One region of the Bacillus sp. BC05(2025) genome, then DNA from elsewhere that is predicted to be linked to it. Evidence: riboswitches for the same ligand, from Rfam matches in the RefSeq annotation. Region 1 holds a riboswitch; each other region holds the start of a gene.
What was found. Region 1 has a riboswitch for S-adenosylmethionine ahead of ACZ76X_RS22980 (cyclase family protein). Riboswitches for the same ligand answer to the same signal wherever they lie in the genome.
Positions count from the first base shown of each region.

Region 2: it holds a riboswitch for S-adenosylmethionine, as region 1 does, so the genes downstream of both, metI (cystathionine gamma-synthase/O-acetylhomoserine thiolyase) here and ACZ76X_RS22980 (cyclase family protein) in region 1, are expected to answer to the same signal.
Region 3: it holds a riboswitch for S-adenosylmethionine, as region 1 does, so the genes downstream of both, ACZ76X_RS27410 (ABC transporter permease) here and ACZ76X_RS22980 (cyclase family protein) in region 1, are expected to answer to the same signal.

Region 1 covers NZ_JBWYRA010000009.1:130,261-133,433, reverse strand. The annotation lists gene ACZ76X_RS22995 (S-adenosylmethionine decarboxylase related protein) at 1-496, shown strand, start outside; partial or broken gene ACZ76X_RS22990 (ATP-binding protein) at 622-755, shown strand; gene ACZ76X_RS22985 (hypothetical protein) at 1,015-1,395, shown strand; gene ACZ76X_RS22980 (cyclase family protein) at 1,423-2,055, opposite strand; SAM riboswitch class I at 2,142-2,254, opposite strand; gene ACZ76X_RS22975 (PRK06851 family protein) at 2,404-3,173, shown strand, end outside.
Region 2 covers NZ_JBWYRA010000003.1:157,035-160,207, reverse strand. The annotation lists gene ACZ76X_RS11470 (bifunctional homocysteine S-methyltransferase/methylenetetrahydrofolate reductase) at 1-1,141, opposite strand, end outside; SAM riboswitch class I at 1,212-1,321, opposite strand; SAM riboswitch class I at 1,525-1,634, shown strand; gene metI (cystathionine gamma-synthase/O-acetylhomoserine thiolyase) at 1,876-2,988, shown strand; gene metC (cystathionine beta-lyase) at 2,985-3,173, shown strand, end outside.
Region 3 covers NZ_JBWYRA010000016.1:60,052-63,224, forward strand. The annotation lists gene ACZ76X_RS27405 (ABC transporter permease) at 1-865, opposite strand, end outside; gene ACZ76X_RS27410 (ABC transporter permease) at 883-1,800, opposite strand; SAM riboswitch class I at 1,937-2,042, opposite strand; gene ACZ76X_RS27415 (DUF3951 domain-containing protein) at 2,210-2,425, shown strand; gene ACZ76X_RS27420 (hypothetical protein) at 2,442-2,945, opposite strand.

The DNA of each region.
Region 1 (3,173 bases):
TGGTTGTTTAATGCCACATGAGGAAGTTTTAATTTTAGGGAAAAACTTTAACATGGAAGTTGGGTTTCTTTACCGAATTAATGAGTATACAACAAATATAATTAGGGAAAATTTAGATAAGGTAGAAGATTTATGGAACTGGAATCGTAAAGTATTTAATCCAGCCGAAGAAGAGATTGCGGGCGAGGATCTAGTCGGTGTATTACTCGTTTATGAAAATAGCGAGACATATATGTATAACGTAATGAATAGCAGTCAAGTTTTTCATAAATATAAAACGAATGCGACTTACTTCCAAGTAGGATGCGGAATTTATGCTGGCTTGTGTAGTTTGCTGTTCGATGACTTTAAACAAGGTGCTTATTATGTAGAGGAATTATTATTAAATACAGAAAGTAAGTATGGAGAATATTTGAAATTATATATGAATGATTTTGTAGTTGGTGAAAATGACTTTGCGGATGGGTTGCTGCATGACCGGGTAAGATGGATATAAGTTGTGATGAAAAGGAAGGGGAGATCTCCTTCCTTTTCGTATGATAAGATTACATATTGCCCTGAAAGCAATTTTATACTTATATGAACAACTACTTTAAAAGTTAGATATATGAGGAAAGAGGAGCTGTAAAAGGATTTACACAAATGCAAAAAGAAAGAAATCCTGCCGATACGATATTATGTTATATGTTGTACAGCTTGTGGAAAGTTATGCAGCACAATATAGAGTGAATTTTCAATTGCAAGTAGATGGGAATAGGAACGAAGGTGAAGATTTTTTGATCGATAGTATGATGGGCTAGAAGAAAAAAATTCAGAAAAGTGTTCTTGTTGTGTAAATATAAACATTTTATAAAATGTTTCAAGAAGGGTTTTTTTTATAAAATACTTCGTTTATAATGGAGGAAAATATCGACATGAGATTTGTTATTCATGTAACGGTTCGGTAGTGTCAGAAAAAGAAGGGGTGCACGCGCATCCTTTTTTCTATGCAGATATTATGAAAGAGGTGGTATGATGGAATTAACATTAAATTCGACTGTATGCTTACACACGATTCAATTTCGAAAAGAGCAAAAGAATTATATTGTAAAAGATACAATTACAGGAGAAAAATATGAAATGCCGCCACTTTGGATTGATGCATTGGCAATGATGCGTGACGGTTTTTTATTAGGGGAAATTGAGGAGAAATTAAAAGAAGAGTATCCGGATGAAGAAATAAATATGTTAGCATTTACGAGGCAACTGTTAGAGCTAGAGCTTGTTGGAATGGTAGATGGGGAAGAAATAGCTTGTACAAAGAAGAAAGAGAAAGATTATTTAGCTTGGTTACGTCCTCGTGTCGAGCAATTCTTTCTTAGTTTAAATAAAAGAAATAGAAGCAAAGGTCAATGATGACCTTTGCTTTTTTGTATAGTTTGTTTAAAAAATTACAGCGAATGCTCTTGCAAAAGCACCGTCGCTATTTTTAATTTTTAAAGGTGCTGCTGAGAAAAAGAAACGTTTCGTGTGAATGGCATCTAAGTTTGTTAAGTTTTCGATTAAATAAATATTATTTCCAAGTAGTATGTGATGAATTGGCGATGTTTCTGTCGTTACCTCATCAGGAGAGATGAAATCTAAACCGACAGATTTTACTTTTAATTGAACGAGTTCTTCAGCTAATTCTTCCGAAAGATAAAAAGCTTCTTTCTCATATGCTTCTGTATTCCATTTAGTAGATAGATTGGAATGGAAAATGACAATATCATCTTCTCTTATGTCAGCGTTTTGTAATACTTCTTTAGGTAGCTTCCGTTCTTGTACATGAGTTACATCGATAAGAACAGCTTCACCTACAAATTGATCTAAAGGTAATTGGTCAATCGTCGTTGCGCCTGAAATGAAATGAGCAGGAGCATCACAATGCGTACCAACATGAACGACAGAATGAAAGTCTGTAACTTGATAGCCTGTCTCTTCAACACTTGTAATGGCCTCTAAATTGATTTTTGGTGTTCCAGGAAATTGAGACATATTGTTTTCAAATGTTTGCGATAGGTCAATTACTTTCACTTTAAATACCTCCAAGTATATGTTTTGAAATATAAAAAACTCACCTTTCATAGTCAAGAAAGATGAGTTTTGCACACAATAGTTACGTTTTATCTTTCAAAATGCAATGCATTTTGCAGGAATTAGCACCTATTCAGTTTGTATCAACTGAGGTTGCTGGGCTTCAAAGGGCCGGTCCCTCTGCCTCTCTTGATAAAGGTATATTTAATTTAAAGTTCGGAATTTTCGTTATAATAAAATTGTAATTCATTTCCTTTTTATGTGCAACATAAAATAGGTATTCACCCAAATAAAGTTGCTCGCATATTGTAGCTTATGTAAATAGAATGCTGCGAAGGAGTGAGTGCAGTGACAGGGAATGTATTGAATTATTATGCTGGTGGAAATACGGCTAGAGGATTTCATAATTTATACGAAGAGAATTTAAAAGGACTAAACAGATTATTTATTTTAAAGGGTGGACCTGGAACGGGAAAATCTTCTTTAATTAAGGCAATAGGTCGTGAATGGGTTGAAAAGGGATATGATATTGAATTTTTACACTGTTCTTCTGATAACAAATCGGTTGATGGTGTCATTATCCCGAAGTTAAAAGTAGGAATTGTTGATGGAACATCACCGCATGTTATTGAGCCGAAAATGCCAGGAGTTGTCGAGGAGTATATCAATTTAGGTGTTGCTTGGGATTCAGATAAATTAAGAAAGCAGAAGGTGGAAATTGAACGATTTGTTTCAGAAGCAAGCAAAGCTTTTCAAGCTGCTTACGCTCGTTTTAATGAGGCATTGGTTATACATGATGAGTGGGAGAAAATATATATTGATAATATTAATTTTGATAAAGCAAATGAACTAACAGATCAGCTCATTCAGAAATTATTTACAGATAAGGTTGGGAAACAATCGCTTGTAAAACATCGCTTTTTAGGAGCAGCTACACCGAAAGGTGCAGTTGATTTTGTTCCTAATTTAACAGAAGGATTATCACATCGTTATTTTATAAAAGGACGTCCTGGCTCTGGAAAATCAACAATGCTCAAAAAATTAGCTAAGGCAGCAGAAGAAAAAGGATTTGAAGTTGAAGTATATCATTGTGGATTTGATCCAAATAGTCTTGATAT
Region 2 (3,173 bases), on a different contig from region 1:
ATACCGGAATATCGTGTTTCGTTAATAATGCACCCATTGCCATATTCGAAACGCGAGGCGATGCTAATGAATTATCTGCTAGAGTAATAGCATCTGCTCCAGCTCTTTTCAATGCCCTTGCGCCTTCAAAAAAACGCTGTGTATCTAACGTTTTCGGTGGATCTAATTCCACTACTACTGTCGTTTGTTTTTTTGCTTTCTCTGCTAAAGTAACATGCGCTTTTGAACGTTTCTCATGTGTATGAACTACTTTCGGTCTTTGAATTGTATCCTTCTCTATTACAGGCGTAACGTGTAAAGCAGCACGTTTCATACTTTCAATATGTTCTGGTGTAGTGCCACAACAACCACCTAATAATCGAATACCTTGTTCAATAAATTTCGGTGTCATCGCTTCGAAATAAGCTGGACTTCCCTCATATACGTAACGTCCCTCCACATAATTCGGGAGACCTGCATTGGGATATGCTGACAAATAACCATTTTGCGGGATCGATATCATTTTAAAAGCTTCCGTCATATGAAGTGGCCCTAGTTGACAGTTCAATCCAACAACATTTGCACCATAATCTAAAAGCTGTTTTAATATTTCATTTACATCATTTCCATTTTGAGTCGTACCTGCCTCATGTAACGCTAATTGAGCTACAATTGGAATATTCGTTTGTTTTCGTAACACCTGAACAGCATGAAGTAATTCAAACTCATCATAGAAAGTCTCTAATAGTAATCCATCAACCTGTTCTTCTAGTAAAGCACTTGCCTGCTCAAGTAGCATAAATTCTCTTTCCATATCAGTTGTCGTAACAGCTCCGATATGTTTCATACCACCGATTGTTCCTAAAATGGCATTTCTGTCTGTAACAGATGCTTTCGCCAGTTTGACTGCCGCTCTATTAATTTCAGTAACTTGATTTTCTAAACCATACATACGTAATTTCGCTTCATTTGCTCCGTACGTATTTGTTTGAATTACATCTGCCCCAGCAGCTACATATTGCTTATGAATCGATATAATTAAATCTGGATCAGATATATTCAATTCTTCAAAACTACTTTGCAAGCCATGTGAATGTAATAACGTTCCAACCGCACCATCACCTATTACAATTCCTTTTGATAATAAATCTAGTAATTTCACCAATCTCCCTCATTTCTATCAATATAAAAACCCCCTCTTCACTTTGAAGAGGGGGACATAATCGATCCTCCTCTTATTATGCAAAACACTCGTTTTGCAGGTATTAGCACCGTTTCAAACATTTCGTTTGAAGGTTGCCGGGTTTCACAGGGCCTTTCCCTCCACCGCTCTCAATAAGAGTTTGTCTTTATTATTTTATTTATGTAGCTAAAAGGAAATGCGTTCCCCTTTTAACAATGTTTGTTAATTTTTTAATAAATTTAGCACGCACAAATGCAAAAGTCAATGACACTTGCGGAAAAATAAAAATTATTTAAAATAAAGTTGCAATTCAATTATCTTTTGTTGTAAAGTTAAAAACATAATAAAATTTCATACAAACATTCTTATCTAGAGAGGTAGAGGGACTGGCCCTATGACGCCTCAGCAACCATTAACATTTGTTAATAAGGTGCTAATTCCAGCAAATTGTGAAAGATTTGACAGATGAGAAGAAGACTCTATTCAAACCGAAAGCCTTCTTCTTAGAAGGCTTTTTTTATTTTACCCCGCTATTTGAGGGCAGTAAGATTCCCAACTCAAAATTCAGCTGGAACAAAGAAGTTAGGTGGGGATCAACTGCCCGTAAAAGCCCGATTGGTGAGAGCTGATAATCAGTGGGGATGAATCCCTCACTGATTAAAGTTTCACTTTACATTCACTTAATTGTTAATTTAAAAAGGAGGAATTTTCACATGTCAACTATTGAAACAAAACTAGCACAAATCGGAAACCGAAGCGAAACTACAACAGGGACTGTTAATCCACCTGTTTATTTTTCAACTGCTTATCGTCACGAAGGAATTGGTAAATCGACTGGCTTTGACTATTCACGAACTGGCAATCCAACTCGCGGCCTGTTAGAGCAGGCAATTGCAGACTTAGAACACGGTGAACAAGGATATGCCTGTAGTTCAGGGATGGCAGCTGTTCTCCTCGTCCTGTCCCTATTCCGTTCTGGAGACGAACTTATTGTATCCGAAGATTTATACGGGGGCACTTATCGATTATTTTCTGAGCACGAAAAAAAGTGGAACGTTCGATGTAGATACGTAAATACACAGTCTATTAAACAAATTGAGCAAGCTATCACAACTGAAACGAAAGCTATTTTCATAGAAACTCCAACTAATCCATTAATGCAAGTTACTGATATTGCTGCTGTCGCAACTGTAGCGAAAAGACACGGACTACTTCTTATCGTAGACAACACATTCTACACGCCTTATATACAGCAGCCATTAACAGAAGGCGCGGACATTGTAATTCATAGCGCAACGAAATATTTAGGAGGACATAACGATGTACTAAGCGGACTTGTCGTTGCAAAGGGAAAGGAACTTTGTGAGGAAATCGCTCATTATCATAATGCATCAGGCGCGGTATTAAGCCCATTTGATTCATGGCTATTAATTCGTGGTATGAAAACGTTAGCGCTTCGCATGAGACAACATGAAGAAAATGCAAAAGCAGTTGTCGCTTATTTAAATGATGAAGACGGTGTGACAGATGTATTTTACCCTGGAAGAGGCGGCATGATCTCATTTCGTCTAAAAGATGAAACGTGGATTAATCCATTCCTACAATCTTTATCCTTAATTACATTTGCTGAAAGTCTCGGTGGTGTTGAAAGTTTAATGACATATCCGGCAACACAAACACACGCTGATATTCCTGAAGAAATTAGAACAGCAAACGGTGTATGTAATCGTCTTCTTCGATTTTCTGTCGGTATTGAAAATAGTAACGATTTAATTCAAGACTTACAGCAAGCCATTAAACTTGTGAAAGAAGGTGTAAGAATATGAGTTATTCTATAGATACACTTTTACTACACAACCAATATAAACATGACTCACAAACAGGAGCTGTTAACGTTCCCATTTATAATACATCAACATTCCACCAATTTGATGTAGATACGTTCGGGAAATATGACTATAGTCGATCTGGTAATCCAACTCGCGAAGCGCTTGAAGATATTATCGCTTTA
Region 3 (3,173 bases), on a different contig from region 1:
TCATCAGCGATGGAAAGAATAGTTGCCACCATTCCCCGCTTAATAATGTCCCAAGCGCATCATTTGTCATTGTCCCCCAGCTTGCTGCTGGTGATTGAACACCAAGTCCGATAAAGCTCAAAAATGATTCTGAGAAAATAGCTGCTGGAATTGTAAATGATAAATTTACGATAATAATCCCTGTTAAATTCGGAATGATATGTCCGTATATAATCTTCATATGCGATGTACCTAATCGCTCCGCTGCAATAACAAATTCTCTTTGTTTTAAAGATAAGACTTGCGCCCTAACAAGGCGTGCCATACCAATCCAACCAGTTAATGCGAGAGCGATTATGATTGTAAAAAGCCCCGGCTTCATAATGATCAGTAGTAAAATAACAATTAATAAATATGGAATACCGTATAATACTTCAATCCCTCGTACGATCCACTCATCCATTAACGTTCCAAGGCGATTACGCCCTCTCACATATCCACTAAAACCTCCGATCAGTACACCAAGCCCTATATCAAGAACGGCCGCTACTAATCCAACTACTAATGAAATTTTCCCACCAGCCCAAGTACGCGCCCATATGTCTCTTCCTAAATCATCGGTTCCAAACCAATGCTCGCTATTAGGAGGTAAATTAGTTGCTTCTTTTACTTGTTCACTCGCAGTAAATGATGTTAAACTTTCGCCAATTAACGAGAAAATAATAATGAGTAATAACGTCACTGCCCCTAGAATTGCTATAGGGTTTGATATAAACTTGCGAAATACTTCCTTCTTTCGGCTAATCGTTTGCTGCTCTTTATTTATTGTTAATTCTTTTTTCTCTTCATTCGTTAATAACTGTTTATTAATTTCATAAGCTCCCATTTAAATATCCCCCCTCCTTATGTAATAGAACGAATACGCGGATCAACAATACGATGAATAATATCTGTAACGAAAATACAAAAAATTAATAATGCACTATAGAAAATTGTCGTTCCCATAATGACCGGATAATCCCGGTTAAAAATGCTATCTACAAAATATTTTCCGAGACCAGGAATTGCAAAAATCTTTTCAATAATGAACGTCCCTGTTAAAAGCCCAGCCATTAACGGCCCTATAAATGTAAGCACTGGAACAATCGCATTTCGAAGGGCATGCCTTATAATAATCTTCTTAATTGGTATCCCTTTCGCTCTCGCTAGCTTAATATAATCACTCTGCAGTACTTCGATCATATTAGAGCGAACAAATCTTGTAATTACTGCAATTGGTCCTAACGCTAATGCGAAGGATGGCAATACCGTATGTTCGAATGTGCCCCAAGACGCTACTGGTAAAAGTTCAAATTGAATAGCAAATACTTGTATAAATAGTGGTGCTAAAATAAAACTTGGAATAGAAATACCGAGAATCGCAAGTAAACTCACACTATAGTCAATTACTTTCCCATGATATAGAGCTGCAAATGTACCTGCGGCAATTCCGACTACTAATGAAATAATAAGTGCTTGTAAACCAATAATCGCTGATGGACCAAATCCTGTCGTTATAATTTCTGATACGCCTTGCCCCGTCGATTGAACGGATTCACCAAAATCAAAATGAACTACACCGTCTAAATAAGCAACATATTGATTCCATAACGGTTCATCAAGGTGATATTTCGCTCTCATATTCTGCACAACTTCTGCCGGAAAGATCTTTGCATCTGATGAAAATGGGTCCCCCGGAATAATATGCATAATTAGAAATGTCACTGTCGTAATAACCCATAGCGTGAACACCATAACTGATAATTTTTTAATTACATACACTGCAATAACCCCCTAAACACATATATTTACTTAGTTTTATGAACGTAATTTTTCCATTACTCCCTTTTCTCTTTTTAGAATACAAAAAGCCTTGATCTTAAAAAATAAGATCAAGGCTTAATAAACAAAGGCCCATCACTTATCTTTCAAGACTTGCTTGCTGGAATTAGCACGGTGTTCCTACTACAGAACCCGCTGCTGAGGTGTCATAGGGCCAGTCCCTCTACCTCTCTGGATAAGTAAATTGCTATATTATTATTTGGTTCAAATTGTATATTTCGAATTATAATTCTGAAAAAATGAAAAGTCAATCAAATTGGATATATTTAGAAAAATCAGTTTTTAATACTTTCATTTATCTATGTCGTATTTCGCTTATAATAAAAAAAGATATGAAAGGAGTTATAAGATGGCCCCCTTACTTCTAGCTACTATAGGATTACCCTTAACAATAATTATACTTGTCATCATCGGCTTCTACAAACTCTTCATCAAAAAGAAAAGTATCACCTCTTTTTATACCCCTTTCGATAATATTACTGGGCAAACTATTTCCGAATTTCACGAAGAACAGAAGATATTAGTATCCGAGGATGAGGACGGAGATGGCAAGAAGAAAAAATAACCTTGCACAGGCAAGGTTATTTTTTCGTTTCTGCTTGAAAACGTTTATAGTATGTCGATGCTGTTGCAAAGTTAATTTCTATATCACGAATCAACGATGAATCTTCTTCTTTAGCTAACTTCTGTAATTTTTTCATCGCTTGTTCCGATTCATTCAAGAAACCAACATATACCTCATGTTCTTGCTCTTTCGACTTCGGAACACGAATTTCTTTTCGTATATGATCAATATCTTCTAACATGCTCGTTGTTACCTTTTGCACATCTTCTTTATATGTAGCCTTCGTTATTTCCTTACCGCCTTTTTCCTTTGCCACTTCAAATAGCTGTAACGCGTTATTAATTTCCTTATTCATTTTCATATCATATTTTTCATGTACTGCACGGTATTCTTTCATCTCTTCGGTTTGTTCTGTAGATTGCTCTACCTTTTCTTTCGGTTCTTTCGTATCTTTATTTCCATTACACCCTGCTAGAAGGAGCATACTTCCCATTACAGCAATACCCAAAACCTTCTTCATCTCTTCTTCTCCTTTTATCTACAACTACTACTCATTATAGTTTCTTTTATCTCCACTTGTTATTATACCGAGAACATCCTACTTTTTACACTTAAGACGACATCGTAACATATATACCAACATGTTTGTCACAGTATCGTCACTTTATACAAATAACTTTTGCACTGCTTTACTACATCACCTTACAAAACCGTAAGCACACATAAAGAACAAACCATGCTAGACTTA